Regions from separate parts of the Anabaena sp. 54 genome, predicted to be linked through region 1. Evidence: predicted binding sites of a transcription regulator. Region 1 holds the regulator's gene; the other holds the start of a gene.
What was found. The regulator HrcA, encoded in region 1, represses chaperone genes, less so after heat shock. The targets are predictions, from matches to a motif close to TTAGCACTCNNGANTCNNGAGTGCTAA.
Positions count from the first base shown of each region.

Region 2: the regulator HrcA is predicted to act here: its motif matches at 4,477-4,503, upstream of groL (chaperonin GroEL).

Region 1 covers NZ_JAAVWA010000002.1:421,221-432,995, reverse strand. The annotation lists gene HEQ36_RS04495 (tetratricopeptide repeat protein) at 1-1,636, shown strand, start outside; gene HEQ36_RS04490 (DnaJ domain-containing protein) at 1,862-2,158, shown strand; gene HEQ36_RS04485 (hypothetical protein) at 2,289-2,456, opposite strand; gene HEQ36_RS04480 (nucleotide exchange factor GrpE) at 2,470-3,228, shown strand; gene HEQ36_RS04475 (hypothetical protein) at 3,342-3,575, shown strand; gene HEQ36_RS04470 (hypothetical protein) at 3,569-3,742, shown strand; gene HEQ36_RS04465 (addiction module component) at 3,770-5,140, shown strand; gene cysE (serine O-acetyltransferase) at 5,445-6,197, opposite strand; gene HEQ36_RS04455 (DUF3352 domain-containing protein) at 6,916-8,634, opposite strand; gene HEQ36_RS04450 (rhodanese-like domain-containing protein) at 8,665-9,024, shown strand; gene hrcA (heat-inducible transcriptional repressor HrcA) at 9,481-10,557, shown strand; gene HEQ36_RS04440 (hypothetical protein) at 10,571-11,236, shown strand; gene HEQ36_RS04435 (hypothetical protein) at 11,253-11,594, opposite strand.
Region 2 covers NZ_JAAVWA010000023.1:69,201-80,975, reverse strand. The annotation lists gene HEQ36_RS18700 (SPFH domain-containing protein) at 1-557, shown strand, start outside; gene HEQ36_RS18695 (Uma2 family endonuclease) at 661-1,224, shown strand; gene HEQ36_RS18690 (DUF5615 family PIN-like protein) at 1,627-1,962, opposite strand; gene HEQ36_RS18685 (DUF433 domain-containing protein) at 1,955-2,266, opposite strand; gene fabG (3-oxoacyl-[acyl-carrier-protein] reductase) at 2,346-3,086, shown strand; gene HEQ36_RS18675 (MraY family glycosyltransferase) at 3,162-4,244, opposite strand; gene groL (chaperonin GroEL) at 4,536-6,236, shown strand; gene HEQ36_RS18665 (DUF2996 domain-containing protein) at 6,314-6,799, opposite strand; gene HEQ36_RS18660 (MoaD/ThiS family protein) at 7,076-7,351, opposite strand; gene thrC (threonine synthase) at 7,678-8,982, opposite strand; gene minC (septum site-determining protein MinC) at 9,273-10,454, shown strand; gene minD (septum site-determining protein MinD) at 10,664-11,470, shown strand; gene minE (cell division topological specificity factor MinE) at 11,508-11,775, shown strand, end outside.

The DNA of each region.
Region 1 (11,775 bases):
ATTGAAGATGGAGCGACGTTCCCCACGCTTTCCAGAACTAGAAAGTCTCCGTCCACTGCTGCTTACCCTAGCCGGACAACAAGCACTGAATCAAGGAGAACCAAGTTGTGCTGAACTATTCTGGCAGCCTTTGTTGACAGAGCAACCCTTTAACCCCCAATTGGCAATCAATCTCTTAGAGGTTTTAGATGCTAATAATCACGATCAAGAACGTTCACGCCTGTTGACACGGTTTTTGAAGTGGTTAGAACAGGAAGCAAAACGAAACCCTCAAGAATGGCCTGCACAAAGATTGAAACTGACCCAAGCACATCTCCACTGCTGGATGGCAGATGCTTACATAGCAATAGATCGTGATCGGGCCGCTTTGGGATCTGTGCAACAAGCAGAACGAATCTGTCCGACATCGCCAGAAGTGCGGGGACGCAAGGGATTAATTGAGGCAGGAGGCGAAAATTATGATGAAGCGATCGCACTACTTACCCAAGCATTAGAAAATGGATGTCGGTATGGAGAAGTTTATCAGACGCTGCTGCACTGTTGGAAGAAACTAGATCACAAACAGGCATTCAATGAAGCTAGGCGCAAATTTGGTAAGCATTTTGGCGACTTGAATCTTGAACCTGAAGTAGAAACATTGCCTTGGATAGATGCGCTCTCTACGTTAAGTTATCCCTTATTTAGCCGTTTTGTGAAGACAGAAGATCCCACAGATCCGCCTATCCGTGCCTGTCAAATATTCGTGAATGCAGTCCAAAGTCCGCCCAATTCCGGAGGTCGGGTGTCATTAGACCAAAAAGCCGCAGCCCAAGTATGGGACAATCTCCTCCAAAGATTAGCAGGTGAAGAACAAATTTCCGTATTGCAAGCGATCGCTCTTTCTATTCAACTCTTCGCTAAACGGGAAAAAGGCATCGCCGCTTTAATAAGTCAGTATCAGCAAAAGTTAATCAACCTATCCATAGAATACCCAGAAGCTAGAGTTGCCAATTTAGTTATCTTAGCCGTCAAAGAAAATGGTTCCAAAAAACTAGAAATTCCCGTGCGTTCTTACCTCGACACCATGCCCCAACCGGGCAATGCTGTGGCAAATATTCAACTTCAAGCCCGCCGTTTTGGTGAAATTACAACCCTTGTGCCGTTCTTAGATGAAGCACTCCGTCGAGAACCACAAAACCCTTTATTGCTATTAGCTAGAGCCACTACCTACCACGTTGATCACCCAAACTATGAACAATTAAAACAACAGGGATTTGAATTAGCCCGTCGCCTACAAGATGCCAAAGCCTTACAAGCATTTCGAGAAGAACAGGCATTTGTTAATGATAGAGAAACTCAGAGCGCTATGCCAGATGCAGATGAATTTGACAATCTCGATATGTCAGATATGAATGACTTATTAGAAGGGATGATTAAAAAATTATTTGGCAATAAAATGTCTCCAGCGGAGTTTGAACGGATGCTTCCAGAACTCAAAAAAATGATGTTAAACAATATGCCTGATTTCTCAGATGATGATGATGAAGATGAAGAAGACGAAGAAGATGGAATAGATTTAGACTTTATCTTTAGAAATTCATCTCCATCTAAAAAACGCAAGGGTAGAAAAAAAGCGGGTTTTCAGGAATTGTTGTAAAAGTAAAATATCAAGAGTAATGAACCGCATATAAACACAGATAAGTAGGTGAACACAATAAAACCAAACTGTGTAAAGAAATGTAAAATCGCCTAAACCCTCTTCACTCTTGCCTTTTGCCTCTTGCCTTTTGCCTTGCCATAACGACAATTTTCAACGCCAACCTACTTAAACACAGATGAAGACTGATAGTTTAATTGATGTCATCTTAATGGGAAATTATTTATGGCTGACTACTACGAACGTTTAGGAATTTCACCAGGAGCAACCAGCGCCCAAATTAAAGCGGCTTATCATGCCAAATTACGTGAATTCCCCGCGCATACTTATCCAGAAGAGTTTAAGGCAATTCGAGGAGCTTACGAGGCACTTCGCAAAGGAGAGACAAGTCAATCGGAGGAGTTCTTGAAATTGCGTCCCCTAGAAGCAGAATTGAATCCAGAGATATTAAAACAGTTGCGAGAAAAAGCCCTGGCGCAACTAGAAGTTAGCTTAGATGATCTAATTCGTGCCACATTTTAAATAATTCATATAACAGGGAACAGGGAACAGGGAACAGGGAACAGGGAACAGGGGACAGGGAACAGGGAACAGGGAACAGGGAACAGGGAACAGGGAACAGGGAACAGGGAACAGGTAGGAAGAGAGATTTTTACCAATGACCAATGACCAATGACCAATTACCAATGACCAATGACCAATGACCAATGACCAATGACCAATGACCAATGACCAATGACCAATGACCAATGACCAATGACCAATGACCAATGACCAATGACCAATGACCAATGACCAATGACCAATGACCAATTACCAATTACCGATTACCAATGACAACTGACAAAGAAGCTTTATTTGCCAATTTTCTAGATTATTTACAATCAGAACAACTACCCCCTGAATATTTAGGTGAACCACCATCATCTGCTCATGCCTTTGATCCTTATCAAATGGTGTCCGAGTGGACTGCTCTCCGCCATGAAGTTAAGCAACAGGGTAAATTATTGCATTCTACCCAAGATGCTCTGGTACAAGCATTGGCGGTAATTCGGACAGAGCAAGAACAGATGCCAATACGTTTGGAAGAAATTCAAAAACAGGCATCGGGAAAATTTGAACAGCAGCAGGAGAAACTCCTCAAAGATTTGCTGGGTATTGTGGATGCTTTAGATCAGGCTTGTACTTACTGGCAAGAAGAACTAGAAGCATTATCTACTACCTCAAACTCAAAACCACTAATAAAAAAAGGCTTCTGGGAAAAGTTATTAGATTGGATTAATGGTAATTATACTGAATTCAGTGAGCCGGAAAAATTACCAATGTCAGAATCATTAACGGAAATTTTCACCAGCAATCAACAGGGAGTGGAGTTAATTAGGCGATCGCTTTTAGAAATACTCAAACAACGCCGTATTGTTCCTATTGTCGCCCAGGGTAAACCTTTTGACTCCCAGACAATGTATGCTGTAGGACGTAAATCAAGGGCAGATGTCGTAGAAAATACGGTGATTCAGGAAGTAATCCGGGGTTATTTATGGGGCGATAGAGTCTTAAGAGAAGCACAGGTGATTGTAGCAACACAAAAATAGAGGAGTAACCGGTTAAGCGATCGCCTTTAGGGGATAGATTGTTAATGCGATCGCCAAACTCTCTAATCTCAAAATAACGTAGTATACTGGGGTTAATCGTATTTAACCGAAAGATGAAATACCTAACCCCAGAACAAGTTTACAAACAATTTGGCTATCACCCTAAGACAACGGCAGAATGGGCTGACTTAGGGAAAATAGAATGTATTTCCCTGGGGGACATCGGAGATATCCAGAGTCAGCATTCATCAAAACAGTCTCAATGGATAAGGATAGGTTATGCAGATTTGGTTTTGAGTTTGTTGAGTGGTTTTGCAATCTTCACGGCTGCAAAATTGTCGTGGTGAACAATGCCAAGCTATCGCCGCACGAAGAGTTGATGCAGGATTTTATGGCTATCATGCACTGCTTTTCCTCCAAACTTTACTTTCTTCGGGCTTACAAGAAAAAGATAGCCGAAGAGCAAAATATTCATGAAACAAATAGTAGTCAATACGAGTCAATGGGTGTATAGTAGTAAAAGACGTAGCCAACCAAGTCCATGAAACTCAAAGCAAAGAATCAGTTAACCGTTACGAGAATCGCTATTTTAGGGACTGAAAAACTAAATAATTGGAAATCTAACGAACTTGATTTAATCGCTTTGAGTTTAGGTAAACTACGCTCTGACTTGTGGAATGAGTTCGGGTCGTTAAAGGCTTGGGGCGTTTCTAAATTTGAGATTGACAAACAGCTACGCACCTTAAAAGACAAATACAAATTACCTGCTAAGTTATGGGAAGCAACTCTCTATGACGTAATTGATGATATTCACTTGGTTCAGGCTGCTTGTGTCGAAAAGGTGATGAAATCTTTGGGTCAATCGTTCCAGTCGTTCCCGGCTAAAAAAGGAGTTTTGCAACTTACCTTAGAAAGTCGGGAATGGTTGGAACATCCCAAACTTTGCACCTTAGTTAGAAAGTTTTGGTATCGAGGACACACGAAAGTTTGTAACCAAATTATTGTAAAGGCTTATGATACTAAAACAGATGATAAAGGGGTGGTGTGGTTGCGTTTTGGAGGTTTAACTCCATGTAAAACTCTCAAACTACCAACGACTTTACCAACAGAAATAAAGTGTCAAATAAGGCTAATTAAGCGTAATGGCAGATGGGAAATTCATTACACAACTGATATCCAAAAAGCTGAAAAAAAGACCGATGGTAAAATAATTGGATGTGATAGAGGTTACACCGAAGTTTATGCCACATCTTCTAATGATGGTGCTAGATTTTTAGGTAATGATTTTGGTAAAATCCAAACTCAAGAAACCGATTACAGAACAGCGAAACAAGTAAAACGTAATAAAATCAGGTCAGTTTTTAACAAGTCTACAGCTAAAGGAAACAGTGCCAAGGCTGATAGAATTAAACGAAATAATCTTGGTAAAATCAAGTGGGACAATCGGGAAAGATCCTTTAAAGGTAGGATTCAAACAATCGTTTTTACAGCTACGCATGACTTGATGACAGATGCGATCAAGGTAGCTTTTGAAGATTTGACGGAAGCACTAAAAGGCAAAAAGCCCATGAGAAAGCGTATGAAGAGAAATGTTTCTTCATGGTGCAAGGGGATAGTTGCGGATGCCCTCAAACAAGTTTCAACCCGTGTAGGTTGCACGGTTGTTAGTGTGAATTGTGCGTATACGTCACAACTTGACTCCAGATTTAGTACCTTAACGGGTAGTAGAAATGGTGACAAGTTTACCGGACATGATGGGGTCGTGATGCACTCAGATACTAACGCTGCTGACAACGTTCTAGCAAGAATGAGTGACGTTGAAATCACTCGTTATATGAAACATTCCGATGTAAAAGTAATCTTGCTAGAACGAACTCAGAAGTTTCACCGATTCCCTAATAGTGGAAACTGAAGCGGAAACGGGCATGGATAAGCCCCAGACTCTAGAACCTAAAAGCAAACTTACGAGTAAGGTCAATCAGAGAGCGAATTATCAGCAATTGACGTTGTTTGACCTTGTTTAACTACGTTATTTGTGTATCCCTAACTCCTCTGCCCCCCTGCCTCTCTTCTCCCCCTGCTTGCCTTCACCCGTCATTTTCGGGTTGACAGACTACTAGTACAAAACGGCGTAAATAAACCAACCATTCTAAATCCTCCAAAAGCCTATGCTGTCTTCATTTTGACTTTTGACTTTTGACTTCCGCCTTGCGGTACTAGATTCCTGCACCATCAAAGAATTCTTGAATCTGTTTATCTCTGATATTACAAAAATTGTGTTCTTTTGGTAATTCATCTTCTGGAAGGAATTTACCAACTAAAACCGGAGTTTTTGCGGGAGTTTGCAAAGCTTGAATTTGTTCTTCTAACGCTTCAATGCGGTCAACTAAGGTGCGAATTACTTGGGCTTCTGAATCTGGTAAATTGCTGTGTTCTAATGGTGCAACCCGGACTCCAGAACGATAAATAATCCGTCCAGGGACACCGACAACGGTACAACTAGATGGTACGTCTCTCAATACCACTGAACCGGCACCAATGCGGACATTATCACCAATTTCAATATTTCCTAAAACCTTTGCACCTGCACCAACCACGACATTTTCCCCTAATGTGGGGTGACGTTTACCGCTTTCTTTACCTGTTCCCCCCAATGTAACACCTTGATAAATCAGCGCGTAGTTGCCGATAATTGCTGTTTCCCCAATTACTACTCCCATTCCGTGATCAATAAATACGCCTTTACCAATTGTAGCCCCTGGATGAATTTCTACACCTGTTAAAAACCGGGCAATGTGAGAAATCAAGCGGGGGAAAAAGGGAAGACCAAGACGACGCAACCAGTGTGCAAAGCGGTGAAACACTAGGGCTTGCAAACCTGGATAACAAAACAAAACCTCCAACCAATTCCGGGCTGCGGGGTCACGTTCAAAGATGATGCGAAAATCGGCACGGAGTCTAGAGAACATTGAGATAGTACCCTTGATAGCACAACAAGCTACTCTCCCATATTATCGTGACTTGGTAATTAAGTAGGTTGGCGTTGAAAATTGTCGTTATGGCAAGGCAAAAGGCAAGAGGCAAGAGGCAAGAGTGAAGAGGGTTTGGGCGATTTTACGTTTCTTTATACAGTTTGGTTTTATTGTGTTCACCTACTTAGGGTTTGCTGAATAAGTTTTCTATTAGACTTCCCCGGTAAAGATTGTAGAGACGTTCCATGGAACGTCTCTACAAGGGTTTCAAACGACGCACATTTAATTTTCGGAGATGTCTATTGAAGGGAGGCGACAGCAGATCCCCCTAAATCCCCCTTGGAAAGGGGGACTTTGAGGAATTTAGCCCCCTTTTGTAAGGGGGGTTGGGGGGATCTCGATTAACTCTGATACTTTTCAAACATCCTCTCAAAAACCTTGCACCTATTTTGAGACACCATTAGCCAAAACCTGGCACTTTTTTGTGGTAAAAATCCGCGAAACCCTTTGTTATTAGATGGTTTTAGGTTTATATGGCTAACGCCACGCTACGCTATCAGCAAGCCCTAATTAGGGCTTGCTGATTGGTCATAAAATCCTTATTTTCATAAGAATTACGCAAAATATCGCTCAACCCAACCTATATTTTCTTAACTGAACTGTATTGCTATTCATCCTGTTTATCCTTAATCGGTGGATATCCTGATTCTGACATTTAATGCAGTTGCCAGAATACTCCGCCTTTAAGTGTTCCTGGTTCGCTGCTATAACTGCTAACTGTCAGGGATTTTAAATTATCAAAAAGTGGCTTACCTAACACTTCTGCAAGTTTAAGCAAAGGTAGTTGACGTTTGAGAATATCTTGACTATTTTCCCAGTCTAAATAAATATACCCTTGGTTGGGTTGGGGAATTGTCGCAATACTGTTTTGAAATTGGGGATTTTCTAGGAGAGATTTTTGCTTTTGACTCAAAACAGTTTTCAGGGTTTTTAAGTCGGAACTGAAAATTTCATAATTATCTAAGGTTGTATGCACTCCTTTAACTTTCGTGTCAACATTAATAGGTGTGTTATTTTTACTTGTGGCTGTAATTTTTGTCCAAGCTGATATTTTTTGTTGATCTAAAGTTAGGGAACTAACATTAAAGCCACTTCTACTGGCAATATTATTTAAATGTGTGATTCCTGCTGCTAACTCTGGGGTTTTTTCGCTGACAAATAACCAATTAAGGGTTGTATTTTCCGAATTGGGTAATAAAGCTAAAGCGTATTCTCCCGTTACCCAATTGAAAATATCTGCGCTAAAGTTTAAATTCCAATTGTCTTGGATTGTTGCTAGGGGCTGTAGTAATCGAGCCGTACCATCTTTACTAGAACCGTAAATGCTTGCTGTCACTTGCTTCCACAGTTTTGCTACATCGCTATTATCTAATTTACTCAAATTTGTGCCGGCGATCGCTAAAGCTGTTGATTCTGGAATATACTGTAATGCTCCCACAGGTTGAGATAGTGGTAAATATGAAGGTAAAATCTGGGAATTTGTGAAAAATGTACTTTCTGTGAGCAACCCTTGGGAGTTGAGAACGAAAGATAGAATTTGGCTATTATAAGTTGATTCTGCTAATTCTAACCCTTGCCATTTACCAACTTCCGGTAAATTTAAGAAAGTTATAGCTACAGCATTTTTAGAGATTTTTTGAGTAGCTTTTTGATATTCTAGAGAACTAATTAAGTTTAAATCTGGAGCTTGTAAATTATTAATTGCTTCCTTGATCACTTGAGGATGATTAGCCAGTAAAACAAAATTATTAACAACTGCACCAGCTAAATTATTTTGGATATTGGATATTGGATTTTGGATATTTACGCCTGATGAATATTCGGTATTATCATAAATAACCTTGACACCTTTGTAACGTTCAATTCCTAAATTAGTCCCACTAAAAGCCCGTTTAGAAAATAACAACTCCAAAAAATCACGGCTTTTCCCTGGTTTTGCAGTGGCAAGTGCCATTAAATACCCAGTCTGTAGTCCGTTCTCTGGATCACGGTCTATATCTATGGTAGTTACAGCTAGGGTAATTTCATCACCCAACCAGGGTTTAATATCATCTTGATAATCTATATTACTTTTTGCCAGTAGACGATTTTTGAGTTGAGAAAATTCTCCTTTTGGTGCTATTTTCTGTAACCCGTCGGGATTGATCAATAATGAAACCATTGCTGGTGAGGACTTGGAGACAAATATAGCCGCAGCGGGTTGAGAGTTGCGAACTACAAGACTAACTGGACTTTTTTCCGAAAACCAGGAGAATTTAGCTAAACAAACTAGTATAAGCGTAATTATGCCAGCTATAAGGAAACCAAGTTTAATATTTTTTGTTAAGTGTTGACTGTTCACATTCTTTATATTTTCTAGCTTTTCTGCAAACATGAATAGTATAGGATTTTTTAGAAAAACTGCATGACAAATACATCATTTGATCAACCCTTTTCCGAAATTACTGTTGAGGAACTAGCCAAACGGCTTGAAAATCATGAAGAACCCCTTCAGTTAATAGATGTGCGTGAACCCCAGGAAATTGCCATATCACGGCTAGATGGTTTTGTCAATCTTCCTTTAAGTGAATATGAGCAATGGAATCAACAAGTCCCTGTTCGCTTTGATGTCCACGCAGAAACTCTGGTTCTCTGTCATCATGGTATGCGTTCCGCTCAGATGTGCCAGTGGTTAGTTACTCAAGGATTCACAAATGTTAAAAATATTACGGGTGGCATTTCCGCTTATTCGATTTTAGTTGATCCTTCTGTGCCGCAATATTAGGGAACAGTAGGGGCGCAGGCCCTGCGCCCAGAATTCAGAAGGAATCAACAAGATATTTCATCATCGTATCCCTTCTCCGTAGGGGCGCAGGGCCTGCGCCCAGAATTCAGAAGGAATCAACAAGATATTTCCACCCCTACCCTCTACTGGCGCGGTCAAAATTTTGATCAATAGAAAATAATATTTTGTGACTAAAACCACAACTTAGGTTGATAGACTATGAGATAATACTGAAACAGAGAGAAATTCATCTTCTTTTTGGATTTCAGCTATGTAGTAATAACAAATGCAGCAAATAAATGCTGAAAGTAAATTTTGTGTTCAATTAATACAATATAAGTATATAATTTGCTATCTTACTTTAATTAATAATTAATTCTTTTTTCCATTTTTGCGGTAAAAACCACATTTTTTTCCAATTTTGATTAAGATTTGCCTTCAGTAAAAAAATCACTTATGCAAGTTCATCTGACTAATCGGCAACAGAATATACTTTATGCAACTGTACGTCATTATATTACCACAGCAGAGCCTGTTGGCTCTAAAGCTTTAATTGAAGGATTTGATTTAGGTGTTAGCTCGGCTACGATTCGCAGTGTGATGGGTGTTTTGGAAAAATCAGGGTTACTTTATCAACCACATACTTCTGCGGGTAGAATTCCTTCTGATTCTGGTTATCGTATTTACGTTGATCAATTAATTAAACCATCAGAAACTTTAGCAAAAGAGGTAGAAACCGTATTACAAAAACATCTGCATTGGGAAGATTGCAGTTTGGAGGCCTTATTACAAGGCGCTGCCCAAATTTTAGCAACATTAAGCGGCTGTATTACTTTAATTACTATGCCGCAACCCACAACCGCAAAGTTACGACATTTGCAACTGGTGCAAATTGAATCAGAGCGAATTATGTTAATTGTGGTGACAGATAGTTATGAAACCCATTCTAAGGTGATGGATTTATTTTTACATAATCCAGAAAGTAAACCAGAAGCGGAGGTAATTGATCATCAATTGCAGATTGTCTCTAACTTTTTGAATACTCATTTAAGAGGACAGAGTTTATTAGAAATAGGCTATCTTGATTGGAGTAAATTGGATCAGGAGTTTAGAGTTTATGGTGAATTATTAAAAAGTTCTTTGGTAGAATTGACTCATCGCGCTCTAGCACCAACAACTACACAAATTATGGTGCGGGGGATTGGAGAGGTTTTACGACAACCTGAGTTTTCTCAGGTACAGCAGGTACAGACAATTATGCAATTATTGGAAGAGGAACAAGACCAACTTTGGCATTTAATTTGTGAAGAAGCAGAAATGCACGATATGAATAAGTCTAAGGTAACAGTGCGAATTGGCACAGAAAATCCTCTTGAACCTATTCGGACTTGTACTTTGATTTCTGCTATTTATCGGCGGGGTTCTGTGCCAGTAGGAAGTGTGGGAGTTTTGGGTCCAACTAGGTTAGACTATGAGAGTGCGATCGCTGTAGTTGCAGCAGCAGCAGATTATCTCTCGGAAGCTTTTAGTTAATTTCCATAAATTCATGTTGAGAAAAATCACTTTTGGTCTATTATGGCTAGGATTTGTTTCCTATGCCTTTTTCTTTGCTCCTCCCGAACAACCTGATACTTTTGAGTTAATCAAAAATCTCTCTACAGGCAATTGGCAAGGCATTAATCCTCTGATTATATCTTTATTTAATATCATGGGGATTTGGCCTTTTATATATAGTGCAGTCGTCTTTTTTGATGGTAGAGGTCAAAAAATCCCAGCTTGGCCTTTCGCTAGTGGTGCTTTTGCATTAGGTGCTTTTGCACTTTTACCCTATTTGGCTTTAAGACAACCCAATCAAAAGTTTATTGGTGAAAAAAATTTATTTCTGAAAATCCTAGATTCTCGCATTTTAGGAATTTTATTAACTATAGGAGCGGCGGTTTTATTCGCATCTGGTTTACAAGGCGATTGGGGTGATTTTGTCCAACAGTGGCAAAGTAGCCGATTTATTCATGTGATGAGTTTAGATTTTGTGATGTTGAGTCTATTGTTTCCCACATTACTAGGAGATGATATGGCGCGACGAGGTGGGAAAGATAATCAATTATTTTGGTTATTTGTAATGCCTTTATTTGGAGCTTTGATTTATTTGTGTGTCCGTCCACCTGTAGAGATAGAAAATAAAATAGGAGTTGAGAAGCCTATAATCATCTAACTCCTAAACAATAAAATCAAAAAGGTGAGTATCCAGTTGTGAACATTTTATAACCCGATGTAATACAAATTAAGGAGAGAAAAAATTGCCATAAACTGGTAGGACTAAGAATTGCACGACTACTAATAAATACCGCCATAATACCCACAGAAATAGCAATCCATCCCAGATTTTTCATACTTTCTGAGAAAAAAACTAGCATCAATACACCTAATGTTAGTGCTAACACTGAAATATCAGCGGCAATTCCTCGCCACCAGTAAGGATAGACATTGGTTGTAAAAAATATATTTTTCCCAACTAAGTAAATACCTAAAATCAGCAAACCAAAGCCGGCAATTCTCATTAAAAAGCGCATAATTACCCTGATTACACTCAAAACGGTTAGGACATGGACTTTTGTAAAATCACGAAAACCCTAGATTTGTAGGGGTAAAGCAAGAGCTTCATTGGTGTCAACTTAAGCTACAGGTGGCTTATTTGTTGGCTTCCACACCCACCCTGAAATGATAGCGTAGCGTGGCGTTAGCCATATTTCA
Region 2 (11,775 bases), on a different contig from region 1:
CGAATGAATTAATGCACACGCTGACAGACCGGAAAATTGCTGAGGAACAACGCAAAACTTACGAAGTTCAGCAAATGGCAGAAACCCAACGACAAATGTTAGTCCGGGAAACAGCGATCGCAGATATTCAGCAAGAGTTGGTAAAATCGGAACAAGGTGTCACAATTGCCGAGTTGCAAGCTAACGCACAAATTCAGCAAGCAACAGGTGAAGCTGAAGCCACTAAACTCAAAGCCATAGCGGAAGCTGAAGGTATCCGGGCGACAGGTAACGCGAAAGCAGAAACCTATCGGACAGGGGTACAAGCATTGGGTTTGCAAGGTTACACAGCGATGCAGCTAATGCAAATTGTGGGCGATCGCAGTGTTCGCATTATTCCTGATATCATTGTTGGTGGTAATAATGGTAGTAATAATGGTTTAGCAGATGGTTTATTGTCTATGATTCTTTTGAATCAAACTAATAGCAAAACCCATCTAGAATCGAAAATCCCTACACCTCCACCTCTTCCTAATCCTGTAGTTGCTAAAGCTGAATCTATTAATCATAACAGTTAAGATTCAGATCCCCGACTTCTCTAAGAAGTCGGGGATCTTGTTCTTGTGAATGTTTTTATTGAGAGTAGTGATAAAATTAAAATTAAATTATGGGGTTAAATAAATGACAACAACAGTTGCAAAAATCATTCCCATAGAAGAATTTTTAAAGCTGGGTTTTATTGATGAATCACCAGCTTGGGAATATATTAACTCAGAAGTAATTCAAAAACCAATGGGTGGCGGTAAACACAGTTTATTACAAAAAAAATTAATAGCAGTTATTGACACAGCAACAAGTGACTATGAAGCTTTTCCAGAAATGCGCTGTAACTGTGGAAATCGTTCTGTAGTTCCCGATGTTCTGGTGATTGCTACTGATCAAATACCATTAGATGAAAGCGGTGATATTATTAGCAGTGGGATTAATTTTGCACCTCTTTGGGTAATTGAAATCCTTTCACCTAGCCAAAGTCAGACTAAGGTAACTGGTAATATTTTACATTGTATTAAACATGGTACTAAACTTGGTTGGTTGCTTGATCCAAGTGAGCGTTCAATTTTAGTTTATCAGCCTAATACTTTACCAGATTTGTTAACTGGAAAAGATAGATTACCAGTTTTAGAAGGTGTGAATTTAATCATCACAGTTGAAGAAGTATTTGCTTGGTTGCAAATAAAGAGGTAAATATGAAGCTGGCGAATAGAATTCGCAGCTACACGAACAAAGTCCGCCTGCGCGGACTCAATAAAAATCAAAGGTTTGAAACCCACGCAGGTGGGTTTTGCCTGTGTAGACGTGGTTTCTAACCGCCGATTTAACTACTCAAAATGAGGATGATTGATGGTGAGATTGTATTCTGATGAGCGATTTTCATAAATAAATCGGCCATGATGATAAATTAGTATGTGATTTTGGGAATACTTAAAGTAGGAAGTTACTACAGTCAGATTTAAACAATGGATTTGGTTAATTTAAAGCCAACTGGTACAGGTTGGGAATTTGTAACTGAGGCTGATTTAGAAGATTTTGTCTGGGCTAATTTAAACCAACTATTCGGATTAACTCCCCTGAAGTATTACTCTTTTTTCACAAAAACTCCACACGTCCTACCATCTCTTCAGGTGTCATCACTTCATAAATCAGAACTAAAGTTTCAATGATTTCTCCAATTGAACGAGTTCCTTTTTTACAGTATGTAATCCCAGGATGATTAAGCTGACGACTCGCAATAATCAAAAAATCTGTATCTTGGGTAAACAGCACTCGTTGCGTTTTCTGAATAAACCCTAACTGAACTTCATCAGATTGAGTGCGTAATCCGACATTGTTAGTTGTTGTGACATCAATTCCATAACGACGCAACCCAAGAGCGATCGCCGGATCAGCATTTTCATCTAAATGAAAGCGAATTTTTTCACTCATTTCTCAACTGTTTGAGTTTTTCTTGAAGACGTGAAGGATAATTTTGTTTCAGTACCTCAACCAATTTATCCTCTTGCACAGTGCGTGCATCAATCTCATCTCGATGATCAAAATAATAAGCCATTGCTGCATAAACAGATGCCAGAGACAAGTCATATTTACCAGCAATTTCTACTAGAGAATACCCTAGTTTTAAATGTAGAACTGCTATATCCTCCACCGCAATACGAGTACCAGCAATTCGGGGTTTTCCACTTCGGACATCAGCAGCAATTTCGATGTATTCTTGACTAACTAACTGCATCAATAAATTTTTCACCTCCGTCTAACTTAAAATTATAAGATAATTAGCGCGGTATCTCCACAAAATTGAGGAAAAATAGATGAGTTTATTAAAAGATCAGGTTGCAATTGTCACAGGTGCATCACGGGGAATTGGTAGAGCGATCGCTTTACAATTAGCATCTCAAGGTGCAAAAGTAGTAGTTAACTACGCTAGTTCCAGCACAGCAGCAGAGGAAGTAGTCGCAGAAATTACAGCAGCGGGAGGAGAAGCGATCGCCCTCCAAGCAGATGTTTCCCAAGAAAATCAAGTAGATACACTCATTAAAACCACCTTAGAAAAATTCCAGCGCGTGGATATCTTAGTCAACAATGCAGGTATTACCCGTGACACCCTGCTATTAAGAATGAAATTAGCAGAATGGCAAGCAGTCATAGACCTTAATTTAACTGGAGTATTTTTATGTACAAAAGCTGTGAGTAAAATTATGCTTAAACAACGTTCGGGGCGGATTATTAACATCGCTTCCGTCGCGGGACAAATGGGCAACCCTGGACAGGCCAACTACAGCGCAGCCAAAGCCGGAGTAATTGGCTTTACCAAAACAGTAGCTAAAGAACTCTCTTCTCGTGGCATTACCGTCAATGCCGTTGCTCCTGGTTTTATTACCACTGACATGACCAGCGATATCAAAGCCGATGGTATCCTGCAATATATCCCCCTGGGGCGTTTTGGTAAACCAGAAGAAATTGCTGGCATGGTGCGCTTTTTAGCAGCAGATCCCGCCGCAGCTTATATCACAGGACAAGTATTTAATGTTGATGGCGGTATGGTGATGTAGTTTTATAATACTCAGATCCCCGACTTCTCAAAGAGATCCCCGACTTCTCAAAGAAGTCGGGGATCTATATCCTATTCACGAATTATTCAACATTCTTTGTCCAAGGGTAAAGCCTAACAGCAAAATAATACCGACAGCAGTAGCCAGCATCACAGATAAACTCATACCCTGGACTTTCATAGCCAGTAAATTACAACCTAAAGTAATTGACCATAAGATAAAAGCTGCATTGCGTTGGGATAGTCCCCAAGCCAACAAGCGATGATGGATGTGGTCTTTACCTGGTGTACTCAGAGGGTTTTTGCCTGCCATGAGTCGGCGAACAAACACTTGAGTAGTGTCAATAACTGGCAACAGCAGAAATAAAACCGTCGGGATTAGGGCATAGATTGTATTTAATTGGAGTTTGCCTAAAATGCTGGTTGCTGCTAACACATAGCCAAAAAAGTATGCACCAGCATCACCCATAATGATGTGTGAGGGGTGAAAATTATGGCGTAAAAAGCCCAGTGCCGCCCCTCCCAAAGCCGCTAAAACCAAAGTAGCAGCAGCGCGATTATCAAACTGGGCAGACACGCCTAACAAACTGATAGCAGTGATAAAGCTGATGCCACCAGCCAAACCATCCATCCCATCCATGAGGTTAACAGCATTAGTGATCCCCACCACCCACAGCACCGTTAACGCCATAGACAAGAGGGAATCAATGGGTGTACCAAAGGCAACTTTGATGCTAATGCCATTACCAACCAACAGAAGTGCTGTTGTTACCTGCGCCCATAAACGCACAGATGGAGGTAAACCAAACTGGTCATCAATAAATCCCACTAAAACTAAAATTGAACCACCGAGGAGAATCGTTAAGACCTGAGCTAAAACCCCTTGCAGTTCAATTGGCCGCAAGAGACTAGCTAAGACCAAAGCCGCAATGACACCCGCGTAGATTGCCAAACCTCCCGCATTAGGTAAAGGTTCTTGATTCAATCGTCGGGCGTTGGGTTGATCTGCCCAACCTACCTCTAAGGCAAATTTGCGAATTGTGGGAATTAAACGCCAGGTGACAACTAAAGCTAATAGAAACGTAAATACTACAGCTAACCAGCCGGAGCCGCTAGGGTCAGCAATGCCAAGGGATTTAAGGGAGTTTGCTAAGTTCATCTGCTCCCAATATAATCATTAGTTTTATGGTCAAACATAAGTAAGTAGGTTGGTGTTGAAAATTGTCGTTATGGCAAGGCAAAAGGCAAAAGGCAAGAGGCAAGAGTGAAGAGGGTTTGGGCGATTTTACATTTCTTTACACAGTTTGGTTTTATTGTGTTCACCTACTTATCAACTGTTAATATTAATCAATTTTGGGATTTTGATTGTTAATCTAAATTGGGGAAAGGGATTAGCACTCTTGGTCAGTGAGTGCTAAATTGTCTAATGGAAGCAATAGAAAAATAAAACATGACTAAGATTATTGCATTTAATGAAGAATCACGGCGTGCTTTAGAAAAGGGTATTAACGCCCTGGCAGATGCGGTGAAAATCACTTTAGGTCCAAAAGGTCGTAACGTCCTATTAGAGAAAAAATTTGGTATTCCCCAAATTGTTAACGATGGTATCACTGTTGCTAAAGAAATTGAACTAGAAGATCCTCTAGAAAATACTGGCGCTAGACTAATTCAGGAAGTAGCATCAAAAACTAAGGATATAGCTGGGGATGGGACTACCACTGCCACAGTTCTAGCACAAGCCTTGATTAAGGAAGGTTTGAAGAATGTAGCTGCGGGGACAAATCCCATCAGTTTAAAACGGGGTATTGATAAAACCGTTGAGGCGCTGGTAAAGGAAATTGCCAATATCGCTAAACCTGTAGAAGGAAGTGCCATTTCCCAAGTTGCCACAGTTTCCGCTGGTAATGATGCGGAAGTTGGACAAATGATAGCACTGGCGATGGAGAAAGTGACCAAAGACGGTGTTATTACCGTTGAAGAATCTAAATCCTTTACTACTGAACTAGAAGTGGTAGAAGGAATGCAGGTTGATAGAGGTTATATTTCTCCCTACTTCATCACCAACAACGAACGGATGACAGTAGAGTTTGAAAACGCCCGCATCCTGATTACTGATAAAAAAATCAGCAGCATTCAAGATTTAGTCCCCATTTTGGAAAAAGTTGCCCGTTCCGGTCAACCTTTATTGATTATTGCCGAAGATGTAGATGGTGATGCTTTAGCAACTTTGGTTGTGAATAAAGCGCGTGGTGTATTAGCGATCGCTGCGATTAAAGCTCCTGGTTTTGGCGAACGTCGCAAAGCTATGTTAGAAGACATTGCCATTCTCACCGATGGACAAATGATTTCTGAAGACATTGGCTTAAGCTTAGATACCGCCACTTTGGAAATGTTGGGAACTGCGGAGAAAATCCACATTGACAAGGAAAATACCACCATTGTGGCTGGTAATGCTGCTAAACCAGAAATCCAAATTCGGATTGAGCAAATTCGTAAACAGTTAGCCGCAACTGATTCCGACTATGATACCGAAAAACTGCAAGAACGCATTGCTAAGTTAGCCGGTGGGATTGCCGTAATTAAAGTCGGTGCCGCTACAGAAACCGAACTCAAGGACAAAACCTTGCGGATTGAAGACGCACTCAACGCTACCAAAGCCGCAGTAGAAGAAGGTATTGTTCCTGGTGGTGGTGCAACCTTAATTTATCTATCTACCAAGATAGAAGCAATTAAAAACAGCCTCACCCCCGAAGAAAGAATTGGTGCTGATATTGTTAAAAAAGCTTTAGAAGCTCCCCTGCGGCAAATCTCAGAGAACGCTGGGGCAGAAGGTTCTGTCATTGTTGCCAGAGTTCGGGAAACGGATTTGAATATCGGTTATAACGCAGCTACAGGCGAATTTGAAGACTTAATTGCTGCTGGTATTATTGATCCCGCAAAGGTGGTTCGTTCCGCTTTACAAAATGCTTCTTCTATTGCCAGTATGGTACTAACCACCGAAGCCATTATTGCTGAAAAGCCTGAAAAACAATCCGCTGGGTCCCCTGATGGTGGCATGGGTGGCATGGGCGGTATGGGCGGTATGGGCGGTATGGGCGGTATGGGTGGCATGGGTGGTATGGGTGGCATGGGCGGCATGGGTATGTTCTAATTTGCCACTTTCCCAAATCCATATATAAATAACCGAATAACCCACCCCTAAACTTAGTAAGGGTGGGTTTTTTTAAGCTAATTTCTACCTAGCCACTTTTGTCCATTTAAGCGATACACTAACCGAGATACCAATAAATCTAGGGTAATTTTACGCTCATCAATTAAAAACGATTCCAAGGTACTTGGTTTTTTACCTTCATTACAGGAAAATCCCTTTTTACCTTGAATATTGGCTTCAGGGAAATATACGTTAAACTGGCGCTGTCCCCCTTGCCAAGAACCGATAACTTGCCAACATTCTTCTGCTGAATTAAAACCAATAATAGAATACTTCTGCTTGGCAAAAGCCAGCTTCACATCTGGCACACCTTCTTTAGTAATTGCCTCTTGTAACGCTGGTAGGTAATGTTGCTGCATAAACTCTTCAAAAGGCTTATCTTCCAACGCTGGGGGCTTTTCCTTTTTGGCGGCTTTCGCGTCTGCGGAGGGCTTTTCTGGGGCGGTTGTAGCAGGATTAGAACCCACATCACCCGCTTGATTTTGATTAGTTTCTTCTGCCATTGCTCATTTTGGGTAGTCAGTTATTTTTATTTTGACATACCAGAGCATAGCTACAGCTATTTAGATATAAAATAAGATTTTAAGAGTAATTAACCGCAGATTAACGCAGATTAGCGCAGATAAAGACGGATGAATTAATAAGTTTCATGATTCTGTGCAGCTTGGCCTATCATTGGGATAAAATCGTTTAAATAGTAACTTTTCACGAAGTATGTTGGATAAAATGGGTAATGGGTAATTTGGGACTTTTAAAATCCCATACCCTCCAGCGATATTTCAACCACCTGCAACAGCGGGAACAATACTCACTTCATCTCCATCTTTGAGGACTGTTTCTGCCCCTTCTAAAAAGCGGATATCTTCACTATTGACATAGAAATTCAAAAACCGTCTGAGATTGCCTTCATCATCACACAAACGTGCTTTGATTCCAGGACAGCTTACTTCTAAGGAATTTAATAATGCAGAAATATTACTAGCAGTACATTCTAAAGTAGCTTGTTCGTTTGTAAATTTTTGCAAAGCAGTGGGAATTAAAACTTTTACAGCCATTGTTTAAACGTTAATTGTTAGTGAGTGATTTGCTTGGTAGGGGTAAAGCAAAAGCTTAATGGTGTCAACTTAAGCTACAGATGTCTTATTTGTTGGCTTCCACACCCACCCAGAAATGAATTTCCGGGCTAATAGCGAAAGTAAACTAAAGTTTACTCAAAAATTTCCGGGTTATTTAGTCATCAAAAGACAACTTCTGCTATTAGACTGGGAATATGGCTAACGCCACGCTACGCTATCATTCCCAGGCGGGCTACAGGTTTTACGTTAAGTTGACACCAATGAAGCTCTTGCTTTACCCCTACAATTAATTGGTAGTGAAAGGATTAGACTGTAACTTCTTGCCATTCTAAACGGTCAAGTGTGCGGGATCTTTCTAAAGCCCGTTCAAAACTATCTAGTTTAGCATCAATAGTTAAAGGTTCGCCAATATAACCTTGAATTGCTTCCTGGGTTTTCAAACCATTGCCAGTAATATAAACTACTGTAGTTTCATCTGGATCAATTTTGCCAGCTTCTACTAGTTTTTTCAGAACTGCAACGGTTGTACCCCCTGCGGTTTCCGTAAAAATGCCTTCGGTTTCTGCTAAGAGTTTGATACCTTCGATAATTTCCGCATCATTAACTGATTCAATATTACCGTTGGTTTTTTGAGCTATTTCTACAGCATATACCCCATCAGCCGGGTTGCCAATAGCAATTGATTTAGCAATTGTATTCGGTTTAACTGGTTGAATGAAGTCTCTACCTTCTTTAAAAGCTTTCGCAATTGGGGAACAACCTTCCGCTTGAGCGCCACTGAAACGAACATCTTTATCTTCCACTAAACCAACTTTGACAAATTCTTGGAAACCTTTATAAATTTTGGTAAACAGAGAACCAGAAGCCAAAGGAGCAACTATATGATCTGGTAATTGCCAACCTAGTTGTTCTGCAACTTCAAAACCTAATGTCTTAGAACCTTCGGAATAGTAGGGACGCAGGTTAATATTCACAAAACCCCAACCGTGGGTATTGGCGACCTCCGAACAAAGACGATTAACTTGATCATAGTTGCCTTTCACAGCCATCAGAGTTGGACTATAAATCAAGCTACCGATAACTTTACCAGCTTCTAAGTCAGAAGGAATAAATACACAACAATCTAAACCGGCATGAGCTGCGATCGCCGCGGTAGAATTGGCTAAGTTACCTGTACTAGCACAAGAAACAGTCGTAAAACCTAATTCTCTTGCTCTACTGAGGGCAACGGACACCACCCGATCCTTAAAGCTCAGGGTGGGCATATTGACGGCATCATTTTTAATATAAAGTTTATTTAGACCCAGGCGACGGGCGAGACGGTGGGAACGCACCAATGGAGTCATCCCTGTGCCTACATCTATAAAATTATCTGTAGCAACGGGCAAAAAGTGACGGTAGCGCCAAATCGAATTAGGACCAGCTTCAATAGTTTCTCGACTAACTAAGCTCTTGAGAACATTGTAATCATATTTGACTTCCAACGGTCCAAAACACAACTCACAGACATGAGTAGCTTTGAGTTCGTATTCTGCTCCACACTCTTTACACTTCAAAGCCTTGAGGATAGAAGTGTTCGCTTGGTTGAGGTTTGTAATCGCCTGAGTCATAATCTTGCTTTCCCTGGGTATCCGTCAACTTTGGAATCATACTAACACGAGGCAAAATCCACGTCAAACATACCCGACTATTTTTATCGGGTTTAATTAGAGGCAAGAGGCAAGAGGCAAGAGGCAAGAGGCAAGAGGCAAGAGGCAAGAGGCAAGAGGCAAGAGGCAAGAGGCAAGAGGCAAGAGGCAAGAGGCAAGGGGCAAGAGTCTTACCAATTACCAATTACCAATTACCAATTCTCAATCTTTTATGAAAATCTCAAATTTTAGTGTATTTTGGCTAGTGCTGCATGAATTCTGATTCTGCTAAACCTGATGAAATAAATTCTGAATTTCCTAAGTCAGAATCAATTTTTCATCAGGTTGATAAAAAGGTAAATAATTCTCATTCTGTCCCAGACAATGTAGATGTTGCTGATTCTGCTAAACCTGATGAAATAAAGTCTGAATTTCTGAAATCAGAATCGGTTTTTTATCAAGTTGATCAAGAGGTAAATAATTCTAACTCTGGCAAGATAAATACAGATTTTGCTGATCATAAAGTAGAATCTAGTCCCATTATCCCTACTAATTCAGAGTTAAATTCTGTAATTGCTTATTTAAAGGGTAATTCTGCTGCTGAAAATCCAGAATTTAATATTCCTAATGAGGGGGAGACTGGTGCTATTTTAGCTAATTTACCAAATACTGATTTAGAATTAATAGAACAAAAGGTAGATCATAATATTCAAGTTCAGTTAAAAACTGAAGGAGAGCGACTATTATTAATTTTGCCCACCGAGTTGCAAGTACCGGCATCAGAATTTAATTGGGGGGAAATTTGGCAACAAATGAAACAGCGTCTCAATGCGGGCGATCGCTTACGGAAACCAAATACATTCCTGCATCTAGTAGCCAAAGATAGATTGTTAGATAACAGACAATTGCAAGATTTGGCAGAAACTTTAAATACATACCAAATTCAACTAAAATCTGTAGCTACCAGTCGAAGACAAACTGCGATCGCCGCTTGTACCCTGGGTTATTCCGTAGAACAAATCCAACTCCAAACATCCCTCACCTCGGATATTCAACCGACTCCCAGCGCCCTAGCAGATGCCCTCTATCTGCAAATGACGGTCAGATCAGGTGTGGAAATTCGTCATCCCGGTACGGTAATCATCTTGGGAGATATCAATCCTAGTGGTATCGTCATTGCCGATGGGGATATTCTCATTTGGGGACGATTGCGGGGAGTTGCCCATGCTGGTGCCGGTGGGAATCGGGAATCTCTGATCATGGCTTTGCAAATGGAAGCAACCCAATTGCGAATAGCTGATGCTGTTGCTAGATCCCCAGAAAAAACCCTCACCGGCTTCTTTCCTGAAGTTGCACATATTACACCTGAAGGAATTCGCATTGTTAAAGCCGATGATTTTTCCCGCAGTCAATTAAGTAGTCGAATGCAATTAATTACACAAAATCTGATCTAAAATTCTTGCCCAGTTAAGAATCTACAGCAGCTTTTAACAGTCAGCAGTAAAACCCTTTCGGTGCAAGGTTTGATAATTAATATTTGTACCTCATTTACCTGCAATATACTGGATATGTAATTAATTTTTGTTAGGTTACTAAATTAGAATCAATCAATAGCAATAAAAATATTTTATTGTTGTTCCCTGAACTTTCATAAAGCATTATCATGACTCGCATTATTGTCATTACCTCCGGTAAAGGGGGAGTCGGTAAAACCACAGTTTCAGCTAATTTAGGGATGGCTTTAGCCAAAATAGGCAAACAAGTAGCCTTAATTGATGCAGATTTTGGGCTGAGAAATTTAGATTTACTTCTAGGACTAGAAAATCGTATTGTTTATACAGCAGTAGAGGTCTTGGCAAGGGAGTGTCGTTTAGAACAAGCTTTAGTTAGAGATAAACGACAACCTAATTTGGTACTTCTCCCAGCTACCCAACATCGCAACAAAGAATCCGTTACACCCGACCAAATGAAGTTACTGGTAAATGCTTTAGCGCAAAAGTACCAGTATGTGATGATTGACTGCCCCGCAGGAATTGAAATGGGGTTTAAAAATGCGACTGCACCCGCTAAAGAAGCCCTAATTGTTACCACTCCCGAAATTTCCGCCGTCCGTGATGCTGACAGGGTAGTGGGATTACTCGAAGCCCAAGGTGTCAAAAAAATTAACTTAATAGTTAACAGGATTAGACCGGCAATGGTACAGGCAAATGATATGATGTCTGTAGAAGATGTTCAGGAACTTCTCGCCATCCCCATAATTGGAATCATCCCCGACGATGAGCGGGTGATTGTTTCTACCAATCGTGGCGAACCTTTAGTATTATCAGACACTTCCTCTTTAGCTGCCACCGCTTTTGAGAATATTGCTCGGAGATTGGAAGGGGAAACTGTCGAATTTCTGGAGCTTGACTCATCTAATAACAACATCTTCTCTCGGTTGAGAAAGATGTTGTGGTCAAAGATTGTTTAATTTACTTGCCAGTGTTTCTGCCTTACACATACCCGCAATGATTCTTGAAATTTTAGAAAAATTTTTTGTTCGTAGTCCCGATAACAGCCGCGATGACGTTAAACGTCGTTTGCAAGTGGTAATATCCCATGACCGTGCGGACTTAGACCCCCAAACTTTAGAAAAAATGCGTCGGGAAATCCTGGAAATCGTTTGTCGCTATGTCGAAATAGAAACAGACGGTTTAGAGTTTTGCCTAGAAAGCAGCCAACGGACAACAGCTTTAATTGCTAATTTACCAATCCGTAGGATTAAAGAAAGCCTAG